DNA from 4 places in the Paenibacillus sp. GCM10012306 genome. Region 1 is predicted to be linked to each of the others. Evidence: predicted binding sites of a transcription regulator. Region 1 holds the regulator's gene; each other region holds the start of a gene.

Evidence for each region. The regulator Rex, encoded in region 1, represses fermentation and respiration genes when NADH is low (regulators of the CRP and FNR family bind a similar motif). The targets are predictions, from matches to a motif close to TTGTGAAATATTTCACAA.
Region 2: a site for Rex is predicted at 3,355-3,372, ahead of ACFORK_RS15740 (cytochrome ubiquinol oxidase subunit I). Genes of this name have one in related genera too.
Region 3: a site for Rex is predicted at 1,592-1,609, ahead of nirB (nitrite reductase large subunit NirB). Genes of this name have one in related genera too.
Region 4: a site for Rex is predicted at 3,025-3,042, ahead of ACFORK_RS25510 (flavocytochrome c). Genes of this name have one in related genera too.

The regions. Positions count from the first base shown of each region.
Region 1 covers NZ_JBHRYW010000002.1:80,125-85,543, forward strand. Annotated here, with positions in the region: gene dinG (ATP-dependent DNA helicase DinG) at 1-2,817, shown strand, start outside; gene ACFORK_RS04135 (redox-sensing transcriptional repressor Rex) at 3,056-3,709, shown strand; gene ACFORK_RS04140 (amidohydrolase) at 3,696-4,997, shown strand; gene ACFORK_RS04145 (cell wall elongation regulator TseB-like domain-containing protein) at 5,047-5,419, shown strand, end outside.
Region 2 covers NZ_JBHRYW010000006.1:295,561-300,979, forward strand. Annotated here, with positions in the region: gene ACFORK_RS15725 (GH36-type glycosyl hydrolase domain-containing protein) at 1-1,429, shown strand, start outside; gene ACFORK_RS15730 (AraC family transcriptional regulator) at 1,588-2,472, opposite strand; gene ACFORK_RS15735 (GNAT family N-acetyltransferase) at 2,597-3,085, shown strand; gene ACFORK_RS15740 (cytochrome ubiquinol oxidase subunit I) at 3,486-4,850, shown strand; gene ACFORK_RS15745 (cytochrome d ubiquinol oxidase subunit II) at 4,850-5,419, shown strand, end outside.
Region 3 covers NZ_JBHRYW010000001.1:637,673-643,091, forward strand. Annotated here, with positions in the region: gene ric (iron-sulfur cluster repair di-iron protein) at 1-600, shown strand, start outside; gene ACFORK_RS02860 (hypothetical protein) at 792-1,487, shown strand; gene nirB (nitrite reductase large subunit NirB) at 1,714-4,140, shown strand; gene nirD (nitrite reductase small subunit NirD) at 4,193-4,513, shown strand; gene ACFORK_RS02875 (formate/nitrite transporter family protein) at 4,570-5,358, shown strand.
Region 4 covers NZ_JBHRYW010000015.1:88,867-94,285, reverse strand. Annotated here, with positions in the region: gene ACFORK_RS25515 (NAD(P)/FAD-dependent oxidoreductase) at 139-1,371, shown strand; gene ACFORK_RS25510 (flavocytochrome c) at 1,452-3,008, opposite strand; glycine riboswitch at 3,283-3,363, shown strand; gene ACFORK_RS25505 (amino acid permease) at 3,491-4,873, shown strand; gene ACFORK_RS25500 (response regulator) at 5,000-5,419, opposite strand, start outside.

The DNA.
Region 1 (5,419 bases):
TCAGTGGGTGAAATCATCCAGGTGGGTCTTGCCATTATAGAAGAAGACCGGTCCATTTCCCGGGTATATGGTTCCTTTGTCAAGCCCGGAGCGCCGATTCCTCCTTTTATTACGGGCTTGACAGGTATAACCGACAGTGACGTGGCGGATGCGCCTGAGCTGGATGAGATGATGATGGAGCTTGTGCCTTTACTGGACGATGTGGTCCTGGTAGGGCATAATGTCGCCTTCGACTTCCATTTTTTACAAAATGCTTTGGATCGATGCGGATATTTGCCATTTCAAGGCCGGATTCTGGATACGATCGATTTTCTGAAAATTTGCTTTCCTTCGCTGACGACTTATCAGCTGGGGGCCGTCAGCAACCATTTCGGCATTACGCATGAACGGCCGCATCAGGCCGATAGCGATGCCTTGGCTACTGCACTAGTACTGCTTCAATGTCTGGAGGAGCTGTACAGCCTGCCGCTGCTAACGATACAACGGCTAAGTGAGTTGTTCGCCGCTGAAGACAGCGATCTCGGTTGGTTTTTCGATGGGCTGCTGCGGGAGCGGGAGATGGAGACTTTTCAGCCGGAAAGTGATTTAACTTTTTATCGACAGCTTGCCCTTAAGGTAGGCGACTGGACAGAGCTTGAGCCTCCGCGAGACGAGCATGGGGTTAATCCGCTGCATTCATTATCTTTTTCCGATTATATGGATGAAGTAAGACAACGGCTCAAGGACAGATTGCCCCATTATGAGAGCCGGGAAGCCCAGGATATTATGTTTAACGAGGTTATAACCGCACTTTCTGAGGACAAGCACCTGCTGATTGAAGCAGGGACGGGAACCGGTAAGTCGCTGGGTTATCTGCTCCCGGCAATTTATCAGAGCGTTCGTAGCAGTCAGAAGGTCATGGTCAGCACTCATACCATTAATTTGCAAGACCAATTACGGGAGCGCGATATTCCGCTGCTGACCGAAGTTGTTCCATTTCCGTTCAAGGCTGCTATCTTCAAAGGAAGAGGGCATTATTTGTGTCTGCGCAAGTTTGAACATAAAATAAATAAAAGGGACTTTGCCAATCCGAGGGAAGATGCCATCATTGCCGCACAGATGATTGTGTGGCTGGCGCAGAGCGAATCCGGGGATGACGAGGAATTGAACCTCGGTGGACGCGGCGGAGATTTCTGGGAGACGGTAGCGAGCGATACCGATTCTTGCCTGGGCCGATCCTGCCCTTGGTTCCGTAAGTGTTATTACCACCGGGCTAAGCATGAAGCCGGCATAGCGGACGTAGTCATTACGAACCATTCCAAGCTGTTCGCGGATGTCAAAGCTGGACATCAACTGCTGCCAGCCTATGAGCATCTGGTCATCGATGAGGCCCACCATCTGGAGGATGTAGCCGGAAAGCATCTCGGGATGCACATGAAGCATTTTACGGTGTCACATACTCTTGGTAGGCTCTACAAGGACAGCCGTAATGGACAGCTGCCAGCTCTGCGTCAAATCCTGCAAACTGCGGGTAGCGAGCAGGCTTCGGAATGGAGCAGCATCATTGACAGGCTATATCCGGACTTGCTTACGGTGAAGGAGACATGGGACGTCCTGAGTGAGAAGCTGTACACTCTTCTGCCGGAGCGCAGTGATGCGGCCGCAGGGGAGGCAGGACAGCTGGTGCTTCGTCTCTTGCCGGGAAGCAAGCCGAAGGACTGGGAAGAGCTGGCGGCGCTGGAGAATACAATGCACCTGAGCCTCAGTGATGTCATCCGCAAAGGAGAGAAGATGCTGAGCGAGATGCGCGAACAGGACGGTCAGTCCAGCTCGGACAGTCTGGTAACCGATCTCGGCGGTCTCTTCAAGGATCTGAGTGCCATTCGTGAACAGGTTCGCTTCTTTATGAGTCTGAACGACGTGAATGTTGTGTACTGGCTGGAAGCCAGCAGCAATTATCGCAGCAAGTCCCTGCAGCTCTATGCGGTGCCTGTCGATGTCAGCGCCCAGCTCAAGGAGCTGTTCTTCGATAAGAAGAACAGCATTGTGCTGACCTCAGCCACCTTGTCGGTCGATAAATCATTTCAATTCATGATTGACAATCTGGGGCTCGGTGAGGCAGCGGAGCAGGGACGCCTGATGACCTCTCTGCTGCCCTCGCCGTTCAAGTACCGTGAACAGGCCCTGCTGGTCATTCCGCGCGACTTCCCGAGCGTTAAGGGCAGCATAGGCGATGCACGCTTTGTGGACACGCTGGTGCAATCTCTCGCGGAGGCAGCGGTGACCACACGCGGACGAATGCTGGTGCTGTTCACCTCTTACCGCATGCTGCGCCAGGTCTATGATCCCCTGAAGGAAGCTCTGGCTTCACAGGATATCAGCGTACTGGGGCAGGGAGTGGAGGGCGGAAGCCGCAGCAAGCTGATCCGTCGATTTCAGGACAGCAGCGCTGCAGTGCTGCTTGGTACAAGCAGCTTCTGGGAAGGCGTAGACATTCCCGGCGATGCGTTAACTTGCCTGGCCATCGTCAGGCTGCCGTTTCAGCCGCCGAATCATCCGCTGGCGGAGGCCAAGGCTGAACTGCTTCAAGCGCAGAAGAAGAACCCGTTCATGAAGCTCTCCGTGCCGCAGGCGGTCATCCGCTTCAAGCAGGGCTTCGGTCGTCTCGTTCGGACGGCACAAGACCGGGGAATCGTTATTGTTTATGATACCAGGGTTATTGAGTCCTATTACGGTAAATATTTTCTGTATTCGCTGCCTGGTCCCAAGATGGAGCATATGAAGACTGAGCAGATGGTTCCCCGAATTGCAGAATGGCTGGAGGAAGGAGGCATTTAATGCCTCTTTCATTCAGTCTATAATGCGTTATTTTTCAACAATCGGATTAATCTATATTTACCATCATTCGGAAAATATAGGGCGAGAAAATGCTGTTCGTTGGGGAGACCAGGTTATTTTCCATTGGTTCAAGAAGGATGGTATAAGGGATGAATGGACTTGCGCCCTAAAGCCCTAACTTCATAGCGCCTCATCTTTTGTTTGAATTTTAATTTAACTTAATCTAGGAGGAGAAAACATGAAATCGGATAAAATCTCGGAGGCGGTGGTACGCAGACTTCCAGTATACCTGCGGTTCCTCAACGATCTCCAAAAACGTGAAATCTCGACAGTTTCTTCTCAAGAACTTGGTCAGAAGCTAGATCTTAACCCGGCCCAGATCCGCAAGGATCTGGCTTATTTTGGCGACTTCGGCCGTAAAGGCATCGGTTATGATGTGTCTTATCTCATTGAGAAGATCCGTCATATCCTGAAACTGGATCAGCAAATTAACGTGGCTTTGGTAGGCGCCGGTAATCTTGGACATGCTTTGTCCAACTACAATGCTTACTTGAAGGACACGATGAAAATAACCGCCATTTTTGATTCGTATGAGCCCAAGGTAGGGCAGAAAATCAACTCGCTCACGGTACAGCCGATGAAGGAACTGGGCAGCACTATTCGTGAGCAGGGCATCCGTATCGGCATTATTACCGTACCGGATACCGAAGCGCAGAATGTAGCAGATATTCTGGTGGAATCCGGGATTGAAGCGATTTTGAACTTTGCACCTGTGATTCTGAAAACACCATCCCAGATCCGAGTCCATGCAGCGGACTTTACAACGGATTTGCAAAGCCTTGCTTATTATTTGCAGGATGGAAAGGAAGAGCTTGGGCATGAGCAGCAGTAAGATTCTGATCCGTAACGGGAGATTTCTTGTGCCTGGGGCTCCTCTTTCTGTGTTGAACGGCTATATGATCATAGAGGATGATCTCATCACATACATAGGTGAAGAAGAGCCGTGTCTTGAAGAAGAGGTGCAGGTGATCGATGGTAACCGCTTGCTGTTCATGCCTGGTCTGGTGAATACCCATGGCCATGCGGCGATGTCGCTGCTGCGCGGCTATGGCGATGACCGAACTCTTCAGGTCTGGCTGCAGGAGAAAATGTGGCCGATGGAGGGCAAGTTTACCCCGGACGATATCTACTGGGGAAGCTCGCTGGCTATCTTGGAAATGATGAAGGGTGGCACGACGACCTTTCTTGACATGTATGACAAAATGGATCGGGTGGCTGAGATCACGCAGCAGTCCGGCATGCGCGGGGTGCTGACACGAGGGGTTATCGGCTTATGTCCGCCAGAGGTACAGGATGCGAAGCTGGCTGATGCTGTCCAGTTCGCCCGTGATTGGAATGGCAAGGCAGACGGCAGAATTACAACGATGCTGTCGCCGCATTCCCCGTATACGTGTCCGCCGGAATTTATAGTCAAGTTCGTGCAGGCTGCCCATGACCTGGATCTACCGCTGCATACGCATATGTCGGAGACGAAGCGGGAAGTGGAGCAGAATGTTGAGGATTATGGACTGCGCCCTGTTGCACACTTGGAACAGCTGGGAATGTTCACACGACCGTCTCTGGTCGCGCATGGCGTGCATTTGAATGACGAGGAGATCGGTATTCTGGCCCGTCACCATGTCGGCGTCTCCCACAACCCTGGGAGCAACCTGAAGCTGGCCAGCGGCATTGCCCGGGTTATCGATCTGCTGAATGCAGGCGTTACTGTATCACTGGGTACGGACAGTGCAGCCAGCAACAATAATCTGGATTTGTTCGAAGAGATGCGTTTGGCAGCGCTCATTCATAAGGGCTTCAGCGGAGACCCAACAGCTGTTCCGGCTGCAGAGGCCCTGCGGATGGCAACGGAGTACGGTGCGAAATCACTCTTCCTGAATAGCGTGGGCAAGCTTGCCCCAGGCATGAAAGCAGACTTCATTGCCATTGATATCGATCAGCCGCATTTGCTGCCGCATACGGACCTGATTTCACATGCGGTATACTCAGCCAGTGCCAAAGACGTGCTCCATGTCTGGGTGAACGGACAGCAGATTGTAAAGAACGGAGAATGCCTGACGCTGGATGAAGAAGCTATTCGTCGTAAGGCGCAGGAAGCTTTTGTAGGCCTGTTGAATCGGTAGGCAAGGATCGGCAGAACCGCCGTGGAACATGTAGAAAGGAAGCTGTAACTTGAAAAAGAGGAAAAAATGGATCCTGCTAGGAGTGGCACTGTTTCTGCTCCTGCTGCTTGGCCTAAGCCAGTTCTATGCTTTTATCATGAAGGACCAATGGAAAGAACGGGATGCAGCCAAGGAGGTTGCCCTAAGTCGAGCAGGCTTAACTCAAGTAGAGAAGGCCCAGAAATCGGTCTGGGACGAAAACTCGTTGTATTGGGTGCTAACAGGGAAAAATGAGGCGGGTACCGAACTGATGGTGTGGGTCCGCTTTACAACGGACGGTAAGGTTGCTGAAGGCGACAACGTGGTATTCAGCGAAGAACTGAGCAAGGGCACATCGGAGGCAAAAATCAGGTCCATCATCAGCGCACAGCTTCCGGATATTA
Region 2 (5,419 bases), on a different contig from region 1:
GGTTGAATACTTCATGGCTACGCATAAGTATGAACAGGTTCGTGAGATCATCCTGACCATCTTCGCTCACCAATATGAGGATGATGGCAACTGGCCACAATGGTTCATGTTCGATAAGTACACGAAGATTCAACAGGAAGAGAGCCATGGCGACATTATCGTTTGGCCGCTCAAAGTACTGGGCGATTACCTGGCGGTAACTCGTGATTATGGAATCCTGCAGGAGCAGCTGCCATACACTCGTAAGCACAGCTTCGACTTCACAGAGGAGACCGCAAGCCTGCTGGATCATGCCCGTAAGGAGATCGGCTATATCCAAAGTCATTTCCTGCATGATACTCATCTATCCTCCTACGGAGACGGGGACTGGGATGATACATTGCAGCCTGCGAACCCGCAGCTCAAGCAATATATGGTGAGCAGTTGGACGGTTGCCTTGACCTATCAGACGCTCAGCCGCTTCTCCAAAGTGCTGGAGACTGTTGAGCCTGAAACAGCACAGGAGCTTGGCAAACTGGCAGAAGGCATCCGTGAGGATTTCAACACGCATATGCTGCAATCCGAAGTTATCCCTGGCTTCCTCTACATGGAAGACCCGGAACAAGTGAAGCTGATGGTACATCCAAGCGATACCGAGACAGGTATTCAATATCGTCTCTTGCCGATGACACGCAGCATGATCAGTGAGCTGCTGACGCCTGAACAGGCTGAAGCCCACTATGCAGTGATTCAAGATAAATTGTTCTGTCCTGACGGTGTGCGGTTGATGAACCGTCCGGCTCAATATGTCGGCGGCGTTAGCAAGCATTTCAAACGTGCAGAGCAGGCTTCGAATTTCGGCCGCGAAATCGGACTTCAGTATGTGCATGCACATATCCGCTATGTGGAAGCAATGGCCAAGCTGGGCAAGAATGATCAGGTCTGGAGTGGACTGGCTGCCATCAACCCGATCGGTATCCGTGATGTAGTGCCGAATGCTGAATTGCGCCAAGCGAACTCTTACTTCAGTAGTTCGGACGGTAAATTCAATACTCGTTACGAAGCGCAAGAAGGCTTTGGCAAGCTGCGTACCGGTGATGTTCAGGTAAAAGGCGGCTGGAGAATCTATTCTAGCGGTCCTGGGATCTATATGAACCAGCTTATCTCCAACGCACTTGGTATCCGCCAAGAGGGCGGAGATCTGATCCTCGATCCGGTTCTGCCGGACTCGCTTGACGGTCTGAAGTTAGCTTTTGAATTCGCTGGAGCGAAGGTGGACTTTATCTATCATCTGACGGGTGGAGAAATCACGCGCGTTACTGTGAATGGTAATGATGTTGCTACCAAAGACAACCACAACCGCTACCGCAGCGGAGGTGTTCGCATCGAGCGTAAAGACTATGACCAGTTCAGCAAAGCTGAGGGCAATGTCGTAGAGATTTACCTGTAAGAAAGAGCGTTCTATAACTGTAAAAGAGGCGATTCCTGGCTGACCAGCCGGAATTGCCTCTTTTTTTCTTCATCAAGCTATTCTTCCAATCATTGATTTGCTAGAGAATCTGACTGGATCATGTTCTTGCCGCTGAAGCCGGGGGATGTTGTTGTAGCTCAAATTGAATTTCTATATTCTTTTGGAGTAACTCCTTGGTTTCTTTTAAAAGATTGTATGAAGTGGTTAACGTGATTAAAACCAACACGGGTAGCTATGTCAGTAATAGTTAAGTTCGTTGATTTTAGCAGGTCTAAACTACGTTTAATACGGTATTCAATCAGATAATTATACGGGGTTGTATGAACCACTTTACGAAAACATCTATTACATTCTGCAAGGCTAATGTTTGCGGCTTTTGCGATATCCGCTAAATTAATATTATTGGAGAAATTTTGGTGGATATAAGATATTAATAATTGGATACGTTCTTGCTGTTGTATCAGAGTTTTATTATGCAATTTATCCTTTTGCAAAATAACGTTACTTATTAGCTTAAACCATATACAAGTTAACAAGTTTGAAACTTCATACTCCCAACCGAAATATCGTGCCTCATTATGGATTCGTTTTAAATTCCGCAAAACATTTAAAATATCTGCTTGCCAACCCACATTTTTGCTTAGTACAACCGTTGGAAATACGAATGAGTTTGTATATGGCTGAACATAGTTATATTCCATACGACTATCAGAAAAAAAGCAAAGGAGTTTTTCGGGAAAGTTAAAGCTTACATATTCTCCATCGTCAGAAATATCCGTAGTTACGTGAAGCAAACCTTTGTTAATAAAAATCGCATCTCCTGAACAGAGTGTGTAGTTATTGCCGTTTATTTGGATGGTTATCCGTCCACTTGTGACTAAAGTAAACTGTAATTCTTCGTGCCAATGAAGATCATTAAATCCCCTCCCATGAGGAATGCACTTAAATCGAGTAACTGTATACATTTCGAACGGGAATAGATTATCTTGATATCGATTGTTTTCATGTAATTCTTTATTCATGGCTACTCCTCGAAAATGATTAAATATCTATATAAAAAGATGAGATATTTGAAGTTAATTAATGTTCTGCGTTGTTATTATTATATTGTAAGTTTTAAGATATACCAAAATAAAGGAGCACAAAATGAACATTACTTTCCAATCTTATAAGAAGGATGACATTGGGTTAATGGTCGATATCTGGAATGATATTTTAGTAGACGGTGTTGCTTTTCCTGGCGAAGATCTTTATACAGAGTCAGAATTTGAGGATATGCTGAAGGATCAGTCTGGCGTTACATGTATTCTAGTAGATGATAAATTAGCTGGTTATTATACTTTGCATCCGAATAATATAGGTAGATGCAGCCATATTGCTAATGCCAGCTATGCGATCTCAGAAGAGTACCGTGGTAAGAAATTAGCTGAACCGCTGGTGAAAAAATCAGTTGAACAAGCAAGAGAATTAGGTTTTAGCGGAATGCAATTTAATGCGGTTGTTGCGGGAAACATCGGGGCAATTCACACATATCAGAAGGTAGGATTTCAGACTATAGGCACAATTCCCAAAGGTTTTCGCCTAAAAGACGGTGTTTTGTCGGATATGTATATCATGTTCCTTCCATTTAATTAATAAAAATAATCCCCCGTAAGAAAGACACTTGGATCGAGTGACTTCTTGCGGGGGATTTGCTTTATTCAGAAGTCTTACCAGTACAATAGGCAACAATCAATAGCTCGTTTGGTTTATTTCTATGATATTCACGTAGTTGTCAGAAAGAGTTGATCCTTTCTTGAACGTTTAAAGACGAAGTCGTGACCGCAATTGAATTGATTCAAGTCGAAGATATAATAATTTTAAATATCAGGATTCGTAATAATACATTAAGCTTTTTGTCTAACTTGTGAAAAAAATCTCTTTTAGCTCATAACGAGTAGCATAAGAGGTTTATGAATAAAACAAAACGGAGACGCTGAGTAGAGTAATTCTGGTATTTAATATCTCAATAGAGTTAGAAGGGAGGCATTAGCGTATGGGAGTAGATACGGTACTCTGGAGCAAACTGGTGACAGGGATGACCCTGGGATTCCATGCTATTTTCGCAACACTTGGCGTAGGTATACCGCTAATGATTGCCATTGCTGAGTTCATTGGTATCCGCAAGCAAGATCCTCACTATACACTGATGGCCAAGAGGTGGTCACGAGGATTTATTATTTCCGTAGCAGTAGGTGTCGTGACAGGCACCGCGATTTCATTACAACTAGCGTTAGTATGGCCGAATTTTATGAAAATGGCGGGGAATGTCATCGCACTCCCGTTATTTTTAGAGGTGTTCGCTTTCTTTTTTGAGGCTATCTTTCTAGGAATCTACTTGTATACATGGGATCGCTTCAAAAACCCGTATATTCATTGTTTACTGACAATCCCAATTGTCTTGGGGGCGGGCATGTCCGCTGTGTTTATCACAACAGTAAACGGATTCATGAATCAGCCCCAAGGCTTTGTAATGAATGCCGGCCAATTCACAGCTGTCAATCCGATACAAGCCATGTTGAACGCTGCAACATTTTCTAAGGTTTCTCATGTATTAAGTTCAGCTTATTTGACAGGAGCTGCTCTCTTAGCGGGAATTGCTGCTTTTACGATGCTGAGAAAAGGTGTAACGGACTACCATCGAAAAGCCTTGAAACTTATGATGTGGGTTGTTTTGCTGTTCAGCTTGTTCAATACATTAGCAGGAGATATCTCGGCTAAATTTTTGGCAGAGCATCAACCGGAAAAGCTGGCTGCCGGGGAATGGCATTTCAAAACTGAAAAGGGCGCAGATTTGATTTTATTAGGTTTCCTTAACGCTGAGCATGAAGTCATAGGTGCACTTCATCTCCCCAAATTCCTTAGCTTCCTGGCTTTTGGCGACTTTAATGCGACGGTTACAGGTCTTGATCAATTCCCGGAAGCGGAATGGCCTCCGTTGCTCATTCATTACTTCTTTGATTCCATGGCCGGAATCGGATTTGCGCTATTGGGTATTTCCCTGCTTTATTTTTTCTTTGCATTCTTGAAAAAACGTCATGAGTTCAACAAGTGGCTGCTTCGAATAGTTGCACTGGGTGCACCGCTCGCTTTTATGGGCGTCGAGTTAGGTTGGTTTTATGCCGAGATGGGGCGGCAGCCCTGGATCATCCGGGGATATATGCGCGTAGATGAAGCAGCGACCTCTTCGCCGAGTGTGAGGATTTTATTTTTCTTCTTCTTGCTTCTTTACATCGTACTAGGGACCATGTGTGTTGTTGTGTTAAGACGCTTGTTTAACAATAATCCGGCAGAAGTCGAGATGGAGAAGTGGGCCAAGACTAAGCGTAATCCGACTACTGAAGAAGGGGAGCACGCGTAATGAATTATGAATTGATTGGGATCTCGGTGCTCTGGCTGTTCTTGTATGGCTATTTAATAGTAGCTTCTATTGATTTTGGAGCAGGATTCTTTGCTTTCTATGCTCGCCTGACCAAGCAGGACCACTTAATTAATCGTCTGATTTCACGTTATTTATCCCCTGTCTGGGAGATTACGAATGTCTTCTTTGTCTTTTTCTATATAGGCATTGTTGGTTTTTTCCCTGATACTGCCTACTACTATGGTTCTGCGTTGCTTGTTCCGGGAAGCATTGCTGTGATTCTGCTTGCGATTCGCGGGTCGTTCTATGCTTTTGAGAATTACGGGGCCAAAAGCAGCATCGTATATTTGTTTCTATATGGAGCTTCCGGTTTGCTTATTCCAGCATCCTTATCGGTAGCGCTCACCTTATCTGAGGGTGGATTTATAGTAAAAGAGCAGGGTAGCGTTGTGCTTGATTACTGGGCGTTGTTTACAAGCCCGTTATCCTGGAGCATTGTTGGGCTAGCTATTACATCTGTGCTGTTCATCAGCGGATCATTTCTAGCTTTTTACGCTTCTCGCGCAGAG
Region 3 (5,419 bases), on a different contig from region 1:
TGCTGTGGCGGAGCCAAACCACTTGGGGAAGCTGTCACTGAACGGGGATTGGACAAGGAGGCTGTACTGGCCGATCTGAACAAAATGCTGAAGGAACATCCGGTTCTGGAAGAAGAAACGGTGTGGAACCACGCTTCTTCCTCTGAACTAATCGAGCATATTGTGAACAAGCATCATCAGTACCTGCGCCAGGAGTTGCCCCTGATTGCACAGAATGTCAACAAAGTATTTCGTGTTCATGGCGGAGACTCTCCGCATTTGGCCCAAATGCACGCGCTGTTCCACAAGCTGATGGACGAATTGCTTGATCATACAGCCAAGGAAGAGGATGCACAGTTCCCGAGGATTTTGGCATATGATGCTGATTCGGGAAAAGCTAGTTTGACAGAATTGCGTGCAGCGCTGGATGAACTGGAAGGCGAGCATGATGCTGCAGGCGATATTTTACTGCAGATTCGCAGAATTACTGATGATTTCACACCTCCGGAACATGCGTGCACCACGTACCGGTTGACCTATGCACGTCTGGAAGAGTTAGAAGGGATGACATTTGAACATATTCATCTGGAGAACAATATCTTATTTCCCAGATATCAATAGAAGTAGAACTGCAAAGAGCCCCTTCGGGGACTCTTTTTTATACTATCAGTAGGTATAATCTCCTGATTTTACATTGAGAACGTGGCTGGCTTCGGTTATCCTAAAGGGAGACGGAATACGAAGTGATTACAGCCTGAGACACTACTAGCGGATGTTGTCGTCGGGAAGATAGGGCGGTGCCGGAAATGCCCATGAGAGGGTTGGGGCGTTTGTTGCTAGGTTTGTTCATTATTATGACTTTAGGTGGATGTTCCTCTGTCCTAGGAACCAAAGCAGAAGTTATTACAGGTCCTGAGGGACCGACATTCTCCTTAATGGTTGGTGACAAAGAGCTGGCTGACAGCACGGAAAGATTGTTAAGCGGCACTTATAGAAAGGGAATCACGATTCTTGAACTGCTGCAGGACAGCGGTGCTGCTGTATTTGCAGAAGACGGAATGAAGATCCTCGCTGTAACCAATGTGTCCCTGGGGCCAGAAATGGAATGGGAAGTGCAAATGGACGGTAAGGTTATCAGTAATACGAATTGGAAGAGTAGCCCAGTTCATGATAATGCACGTCTTGTTATTATGGCAAAGTCGGATGCCGGAGGCAAAGAACCGGAATCAGTCTTCCTATACGTGAACGGTGGAAGTGAACAAGAGAGCCTGACACATATGTATGTGATGAGCTTTACAAGTGATCTCTCCGTCAGAAGCCTGCTGAAAAACTGCGGAATGATTCAACTGTCAGAAGACAACCAGAGGATTCAGGCAGTGAAAGGACATACGTCACTGACCAGTGAAATATGGCATTTGCGCGTAAATGGCAAAAAGCTGATGGACAACGGAATGGACATGAAGCTTCGGCCGATGGATGAGTTGGAGATTTCCTTAGGACTACGATAATAACAATACATAACAGCCAGATCACCTATTAGAAATAGGGGGTCTGGCTATTTCTGTTGTGCTAACAAGGGTTTATTTTTATGGAGGAATCATTATTGAATATAATGTGAAAACATTCACATTTACTGTGACTGCAATCACCATCGCGGTTTAAATTTGAAATGTATACTTTCATTATTAGGAAATATCTAGAGAGCACGCAGAAGCATAGAGGAGGCATCTAACTATGACAGCAAACAGAGAAAAGTTAGTATTAGTCGGCAACGGGATGGCCGGAATTGGCACTGTGGAGCAGATTTTAAAGCTTGGTGGCGCGTACGAGATTACCGTAATTGGTAGTGAACCTCACCCTAATTACAACCGTATCATGCTTTCTTATGTTCTGGAAGGCAGTAAGACCACCGAGGACATTATCCTGAATAATTGGAACTGGTATGAGGACAATGGGATTACACTGCATACAGGAACAACGGCTACGCGTATCGATACAGCGTCACGGGAGATCCACACAGATAGCGGATTGGTGATTCCCTACGACAAAGCCATCATCGCAACGGGATCGAATTCGTTCATTCTACCGGTGCCGGGCAGCGACAAGGAAGGGGTAGTAGGCTTCCGCGATATTGCAGATTGTGAGGCTATGCTAGCAGCAGCTCAGCAGTACAACAAAGCAGCTGTGATTGGCGGGGGGCTTCTCGGTTTGGAGGCGGCTAAAGGTCTGGTCAATCTGGGCATGGATGTTACAGTCGTGCATCTGATGGAAGATTTAATGGAGCGCCAGCTTGACCGGAGTGCCTCTTCAATGCTGCAAGCTGAGCTTGAGCGTCAGGGTGTGAAATTTGCGATGGGCATGCAGACGGTAGAGCTGACTGGTGAGCAGCGGGTAAGTGGCCTACGCTTCAGCGATGGCAGCGAGTTAGCAGCTGATTTTGTCGTCATGGCTGTCGGGATTAAGCCGAACGTGCAATTGGCGAAGGATAGTGATCTTGAAGTAAACCGCGGAATTGTTGTGAATGACTATCTGCAAACCTCTGCAGAGGGAGTGTATTCTGTGGGCGAGTGTACGGAGCACCGGGGCGTATGTTATGGTCTCGTCGCACCGTTGTTTGAGCAGGGGATGGTACTTGCAAAGCATTTGTGCGGTGTGGACACGAAGCCATATGAAGGTTCCGTGGTGTCGACCAAGCTGAAAATCTCCGGTGTGGATGTATTTTCTGCTGGCGAATTCATAGATACCCCCGAACATACGGTGATCTCTGCCAAAGATGAATGGAAACGAACATACAAGAAGATTTTGCTGAAAAACAATATTATCGTCGGCGCAGTCCTGTTCGGAGATGTGACAGAATCGGCTAACTTGCAGAAGCTTGTGAAGCAAGGCGCGGAAATGACGGATGATATCTATGCGGAGGTTATGGGCACTGGCTGCTGCGGAAATGGTGATGCCAAAAAGGGCTTGTCAGTAGAGTCCATGGCCGATGAAGAGATTGTCTGCGGCTGTAATGGTGTAACCAAGAAGGCGATAGTAGACGCTGTGACCGAGAATGGTTTCACGACTGTGGACGAGATTAAGGCTTGCACGGGTGCAACACGCTCCTGCGGCGGCTGCAAGCCTGTAGTTGAGCAGATTCTGCAATTTGTACTGGGTGATAGCTTCCAGCAAAGTGCCAAACAGGGCATTTGCAGCTGTACCTCCTTAAGCCGGGATGAGATCGTAGCAGAGATTCATGCGAAAGGTCTGAAGACCAGCAAAGAGGTCATGCATGTACTGGGCTGGACTCAGGAGGAAGGCTGCTCCAAGTGCCGGCCGGCTATTAACTATTACCTGGGTATGACATATCCCGATACGTATGAGGACGAGAAGGAATCGCGTTTCGTCAATGAGAGAATGGGGGCCAACATCCAGAAGGACGGCACCTATACTGTAATTCCGCGGATGTACGGTGGGGTGACGACACCAGAGGATTTGAAGAAAATCGCCGATGTTTCCCTCAAGTACGACGTTAAAGTGGTCAAAGTCACTGGCGGACAGCGTCTCGATCTGATCGGTGTGAAGAAGGAAGATCTGCCCAAGGTGTGGGAAGAGCTCGATATGCCTTCCGGCTATGGTTATGCCAAATCGCTACGTACCGTTAAGACCTGTGTGGGATCGCAGTTCTGCCGTTTCGGCACCCAGGATTCCATGGGCATGGGCGCTTTGATGGAGCGCAAGTACGAACGACTCGACTTCCCGGCAAAATTTAAAATGGCCGTCAACGGCTGTCCGCGCAACTGTGCGGAATCCTGCACCAAGGATATCGGCATCGTCGGCAATGATGGTGGCTGGGAGGTCTTTATCGGGGGCAACGGCGGGATTAAGCCGCGGATTGCGGATTCATTCTGCAAGGTCAAAACCGATGAGGAATTGATTAAAGTGTGCTCCGCTGTGATGCAGTATTACCGCGAAACTGGCAACTATCTGGAGAGAACGTCCGAGTGGGTAGAGCGAATGGGACTTGAGAACATTCAGAACGTCATTCTGGAGAATGAGAGCAACCGTAAGGAATTGGCGGCACGAATTGATTTTGCCCTGGCCCAGGTTACCGATCCTTGGAAAAAAATGCTGAACGACGACAGCACCCGCTCGGCTCTGTTCGAGACGGCAAAGATCTAGCCGAATACAGGCCGGCCGGAATATGAATGAATGCGAAAAAGGAGCGAGAACGATGGAAATGACGAAGCAGGAATATGCGATCGGCGAAGTGCAGGATTTTCTGCCGCAAATCGGTCGGGTAGTGAGGGCGGGGCAGACTGAGCTGGCTGTTTTCCGTACCTCTGACGGGACTTTTTATGCTGTGGAGAACCGCAGCCCTCATCCGAAGGGCGGACCGCTCGCGGAAGGAATCGTATCCGGCTATTACCTGTATGATCCACTATACGATTGGAAGATTGATCTGCGCTCCGGCGAGGTTCAGGCACCAGATCAGGGCAGAGTCGCAACCTATTCCGTTCAGACCGAAGACAATAAGGTGAAGGTCCGCGTGTAGCCTGATCGATTAAGCGTGATAAGTATTGTGAATCAGAAACAGCGGGGGGAATAGGTATGTTTGCACAAAATGTGGAGAATATCGTTGAAGCAGCTGTTTATAAACGCGATAAAATGAATGAAAGTCTGCCCAAATATTTTCTGGCAGCACTGCTGGCCGGGGCCTATGTCGGGATCGGCATTATCCTAATCTTTTCACTTGGAGCGCCACTGGCAGCACTCAAGTCACCATTTCAATCGCTGATTATGGGAGCTTCCTTCGGGATCGCGCTGACCCTTGTTGTCTTTGCGGGCTCGGAGCTGTTTACCGGGAATAATATGTTTTTTACAGCAAGCACGCTTGCAGGCAGAACTAGCATTGGGGATACCCTGAAGAACTGGGTGATCGTCTTTCTTGGCAATCTGGCAGGTGCTGTGGTTCTTGCCCTTCTGATTCAAGGAACGGGACTGTTCAAGGCGGCTCCGGCTGAACATCTGATTTTTACGGCTGCTGCCAAAAAAATGAGTCTACCATACGCAGAGCTGTTCTTCCGCGGCATTCTTTGTAACTGGCTGGTCTGTCTGGCCCTATGGATGTCCTCGCGAGCCAAGAGTGAGACTGCCAAGCTGGTGCTGATCTGGTGGTGTCTGTTCGCGTTCATCGCCAGCGGCTATGAGCATAGCGTAGCCAACATGACGCTGCTGAGTCTGGCCCTGCTCCTTCCAGGCCACCCTGAAACTATCTCGCTGGCAGGATGGCTGCACAACATGATTCCCGTAACGCTCGGCAATATTGTTGGCGGAGGCGTCTTTGTCGGTATGGCCTACTGTCTGATTTCACCTGTGCGCGGGGAAGGCAAGAAGTGAACGGTTAGGTCTATTAGATTGAACAAACTATAATGAACAATATGACATGTCTCCAAAGTGA
Region 4 (5,419 bases), on a different contig from region 1:
TCAAACCACTTTTAGTATGCGTCTGCGCCGGGCACATTATGTGCCAAAAAGCGCAAGGTAACACAGCTAAAATATGCATGAGCCCACCATTTCCTGCGAATACTTTTGAAACCGGAAGATACGAAAGGGAGATCAACGATGAAACTAATCAGCGGGCAAACGCCCTGGAGTAATACATTGCAAAATCCACCTGCTTACCCGGCGTTACAAGGAGATGCCCATTGTGAATGTCTCATCGTAGGTGCCGGTATGGGCGGAGCCATGACTTCATACCAGCTGTCTGTGAATGGGGCGAATGTGATTTTGATCGACAAACGATCCGTAGCAGGCGGAAGCTCACACGCCAACACCGGGTTATTGCAGATCTCCAACGACAAGTCATTGACTGCCTGTATCAACACATTTGGTGAGGAGCAGGGCGTGCTGTTCTATAAGCTTTGTCAGAAGGCCCTCGGCAACATTCTTGACCTTCCTGACAAGCTGGAGATGGACCCACAGATCATTCCCCGCTCCAGCCTGCTGTATGCCAGTAAACCAGAGGATGTGCCTGCACTGCGCGAAGAACACCGGAATCTGACCGCACACGGCTTTCATTCGGAATTTTGGGAGCAGGACCAGATTGCTTCGCTATACTCTTTTACCAAACCAGCAGCCCTATACTCCCGGGGAGACGCGGAGACCAATCCCTTCCGAACGGTGCATAGCCTGATCCATCAGGCCGCCAAGAATGGGGTTCGTGTATATGAGCAGACCAAAGCGCAGCATTATGAATTCAAGGAAGACGGCGTCATCTGCCACACTCGGCATGGCCGAATTTTTGCGAAAAATGTTATTTTTGCGATGGGCTATGAGACACAAGAAATGAAGAAGGACCGAGGCGCCGAGTTGATTAATACATATGCTATCATGACCCGGCCCCTGAAGGAGCTTCCCAAATGGTATGAGCAAAGCCTGCTCTGGGAAACGGCTCGTCCCTACCTTTACTTCAGGACCACCCCGGAGGGACGCATCATTGCTGGCGGTAAGGATGAGCCTCTGACAGATGATAAGCAACGCGAGGTAAGAGTTCTCTCCCAGAGTAAAAAACTACTGGAGGAGCTTGAAGCGCTGTTCCCGGAAATTCGCGGCATAGAAGTTGAATACACCTGGGGGGCCGTATTCGGGTCGACGCGTGACGGGCTGCCCTATATCGGCCCGCACCCGGATTATCCACACAGTTACTTTATTGAAGGATACGGCGGTAATGGCACTGCCTACAGCAATATTGCAGCAGAGCTGCTAACGGATATACTTGGCGGAAAGCACAGGCCGGAACTGGAACTGTTCTCGCTGACCCGTTCATCCAGACCCTCGCCCCACAGCGTTTCATGACATATAACAACAAACGCCTGGACTGTAGTCAGCCCAAGCGTTTGTTTATTTTCCGATAAGCAAGATGAATGGATTGATGCTTAGTTCGCTTTTACAAATTCAGCAGATTTGATACCCGCCTGGCGGCCGAAAATAATGATCTCCGCCACCGAGTTCCCGCCGATCCGGTTTTGACCATGCAGACCTCCTGTCACCTCACCTGCGGCAAACAGACCTGTAATCGGATTACCCTCTTTATTTAAAACTTCTGTGTTGGTGTTGATTTTTACGCCACCCATGGTGTAATGAATCCCCGGACCGATTTTGATTGCCATGTAAGGAGCGTTGGATAAGTCGTTATCCATTCCAGTCTTTCTGCCGAATTCAGCATCCTCTTTATTTTTCACATAGCTGTTCCAGGTGTCCAGTGTTTTCTGCAGTTGATCCCCGGGCACACCCATTGCTTGCGCTAATCCCTCGATCGAATCGGCTTGGATCACGAAGCCCATCTTCTCATATTGTTCGATGGCTTTAACACGGGATTTCACACCGGAATCAAAGACCAGAAAAGCCGCGTTTTCAGGAAGTTGATTGATTGCAGCGGTAACTTTATCACGAGTACCCAAATCATTCGTGAATCGTTTACCTTCACTAGATACGAGGATGGCACCTTCTCCGCGGACGGCTTCCCCAATGAGATAGGATTTTTCTTGCTGCACTGTCGGGTGAACTTGGATTTGATCCATATCGACGGTGACGCCACCAAGCTTCTCTATCATCTTAATGCCGTCGCCGGTGCTGCCGATTTGATTGGTCGTTACATATCCTTCCAGATCGGGTCTGACTTCGGAGATCAATTCCTTGTTGGAGCCAAAACCGCCGGTTGTCACAACGACAGCCGCTGCTGTAATGCTCTTCTCGTCAGTCTGGTTGAAGATGACTTTGACACCATTGACCTTGCCGTCTTTTTCGGTAATTTCTTTGACATCAGCGTTCACAAAAAGCGGGATACCTTGCTCTTGAACATTGTTCACTAGACCTTTTACAAGGTATTGTCCTACGGCGGAGCCATCTTCAGGACGATGCGTACGCTTCTCATTCATACCGCCTGTAATGGTGATATTGCTTAATTTAATCCCGATGGAGTCGAGCCAGTCGATAGCACTTGCGGATTGGTCAACGAAGAAACGTAGCATCTCTTTATCGTTCGTATCATGACCACCCTTTAAGCTCTCTTCATAAAATAGATCATTGCTGTCGGTGATGCCTTGTTCCTTTTGGAATTTCGTTTCGGAAGCGTTCATTCCCGAAGAAGACTTGGTTGTATTTCCGCCGGCCACCGGCATTTTTTCAAAAATAACAGGGTTCATTCCTTTGGCTTTAGCTTCAAGCGCGGCAGACATTCCAGCGCCACCTGCACCGACAATAATGATATCGTACTTATCCTTCAGTTGATCGAGCGGTGTATAGCTTGCTTCCGATGCCCCTGAAACAGCTTCTATTTTTGCTTCCTTTGTCGCTTCCTTGTTATCCTGATTTTTGCTCCCGGTGCTGCTGTTATTGACGGTCTTGCTGTTATTGCCACTATTGCCGCATCCTGCGATCACGAGCATAACAGAGAGAATGAGAATAAGAGCAGCTACTGACTTCTTTTTCATTTTAAAACTTGCCCCCTTGTGCTTTTTTTCACAAATTAATCATAACGGAAAAAGGGCTGTTCAGGATAGTTTACGTAATTAAAGAAATCGTTTCGTCATTAAAGTAACATGAATGCCCTGTTATAGTTTATACTATATAGGTAGCAGGGAGACTTTTATCACTGTTCAGGTATTCACATTAAATGTAGTATGTTGGATATCAGAATAACAGCGCCGCTACACAAACATAACTTCATAATCACAAGCTATGATTGCTATGGATCACACTATAGCAGGAGCAGCTTCTGGAGAGACCGCAGGAAATCTGCGGCGCCGAAGGGTTCACAATCTCAGGCAAAAGGACAGAAGAGTACTGAATATGTATTTGTCATGCTGATTATCATTAGCAGGGCAAAGATTATTTAATATTCTTAGGACCTAGAGATTGGATGACATCCAATCTCTTTTTTATTGGCATTATATTGATTAAGGGGGACAAAAGTATGGCACAAACAGAATTAAAGAGAGAGTTAGCTAACCGGCATGTTCAGCTCATCGCCATTGGCGGCACTATTGGGACAGGACTATTCCTGGGATCGGGCAAAGCGATTCAACAGGCAGGCCCTTCCATCATGATCACGTATTTAATCGTGGGAATTGCTGTGTTTTTTGTGATGAGAGCACTGGGAGAACTTCTATTGTCTAAGGCTGGCTATCAATCGTTTACGGATATTGCCGAAGATTATCTCGGCCCTCGAGCAGCCTTTATCACGGGTTGGACCTATTGGTTCTGCTGGATCATGACGGCCATGGCTGATGTTATCGCCGTTGGCATCTACGTGAACTATTGGTTTGATATCCCGCAATGGGTGCCGGCCATCATCTGTCTGATCATTTTATTAGCACTCAATCTATTAACAGTAAAAAATTTCGGGGAATTGGAGTTTTGGTTTGCTTTAATCAAAGTAATCACGATTCTCGCCTTGATCGGCATCGGTGTCATTTTGCTAATCATCGGATTCAAGACGGATTCAGGATCGGTAACTATCCGAAATCTGTGGGAGCATGGTGGATTTTTTCCAAACGGCGCCTCAGGTTTTTTATTTTCTTTTCAAATGGTTGTATTCGCTTATGTAGGCGTGGAATTAGTTGGTGTTTCGGCAGCGGAAACATCCAATCCAGAGAAAAACATTCCATCTGCTATTAATAAAATCCCTTTGCGGATATTATTTTTCTACGTTGGCGCGTTATTCGTCCTTCTGTGCATTAACCCATGGACTGAACTTAGTCCGGCAGAAAGTCCATTCGTGAAAACCTTTAGTTTAGTAGGAATACCAATCGCTGCGGGGATTATTAATTTCGTCGTATTAACCTCAGCCGCTTCCGCCTGCAACAGCGGGATGTTCTCGACAAGCCGAATTCTTTATAATTTGAGCAGGAAGAACCAGTCATCACCTCATTTTGCCAAGCTGAATAAAAATCATGTGCCAGGGAACTCGTTATTTGTTTCGACGTTAGTTATATCTGTTGGCACCCTATTAAGCAAAATTATTCCGGGCCAAGCTTTTGGAATCGTCACTACCATTAGTGCCATTTGTTTTATATGGGTTTGGGGTGTTGTTCTTGTATGCCATATCAAATACAAGAAGACTCGGCCGAACTTACAGGCTAAATCCAAGTTCAAAGCACCGTTCACACCGGCTATTAATTATGCTGTCCTGGCGTTATTTGCCGTAATCCTCATCATCATGCTTATTGCAGAAGAGACACGACCGGCTTTATTGTTTACCCCGTTATGGTTTATCTTACTATTTATTCTGTATTCAATGCGTAGCAATAAGGGCAGCAATAACCATGATATCGATATGATCAATCCAAAAGGCTGATTACACGTGACGTTCTATATTATTAACTTAAAGAAACCCAGGTCGTTATGACCTGGGTTTCTCATCATTTTAGGCTTTACAGCCTCTTCTCAAACGCCTTGTCTGCTCATATAGTAGGCATTTCACCTATGCCCCTCTGATAACCTTGTACATATACACAGGGCGCCCTATCGCACCATAGCTGATCTCCATGGACAACGCTCCGGTCTCCGTCAGATACATCAAATACTTGCGCACCGATATTCTGGAAATAGGCGCTCTTGTAGAAATGTCGTCTGTAGAGAAGGAATCTTGTGATAGCCCGTTGATAATCTCCCAAATGTTATCCAAGGTACTCTCGCTGAGACCTTTGGGAAGCGCAGGAGCAGAAGCCACAGCGACAGGAGAATTCTCTATCTCCCCTCGGTGCCGAACCAGCTTATCCAGTTGCTCCTGATTAAGATTTTCCCTATGCCTCATCAGCAGGTTGTTCTCCCGGTACGTAGTTAGGGCCGCCTGAAAGCGGGCAAACTCAAAGGGCTTGATCAAATAATCCACTGCACCATG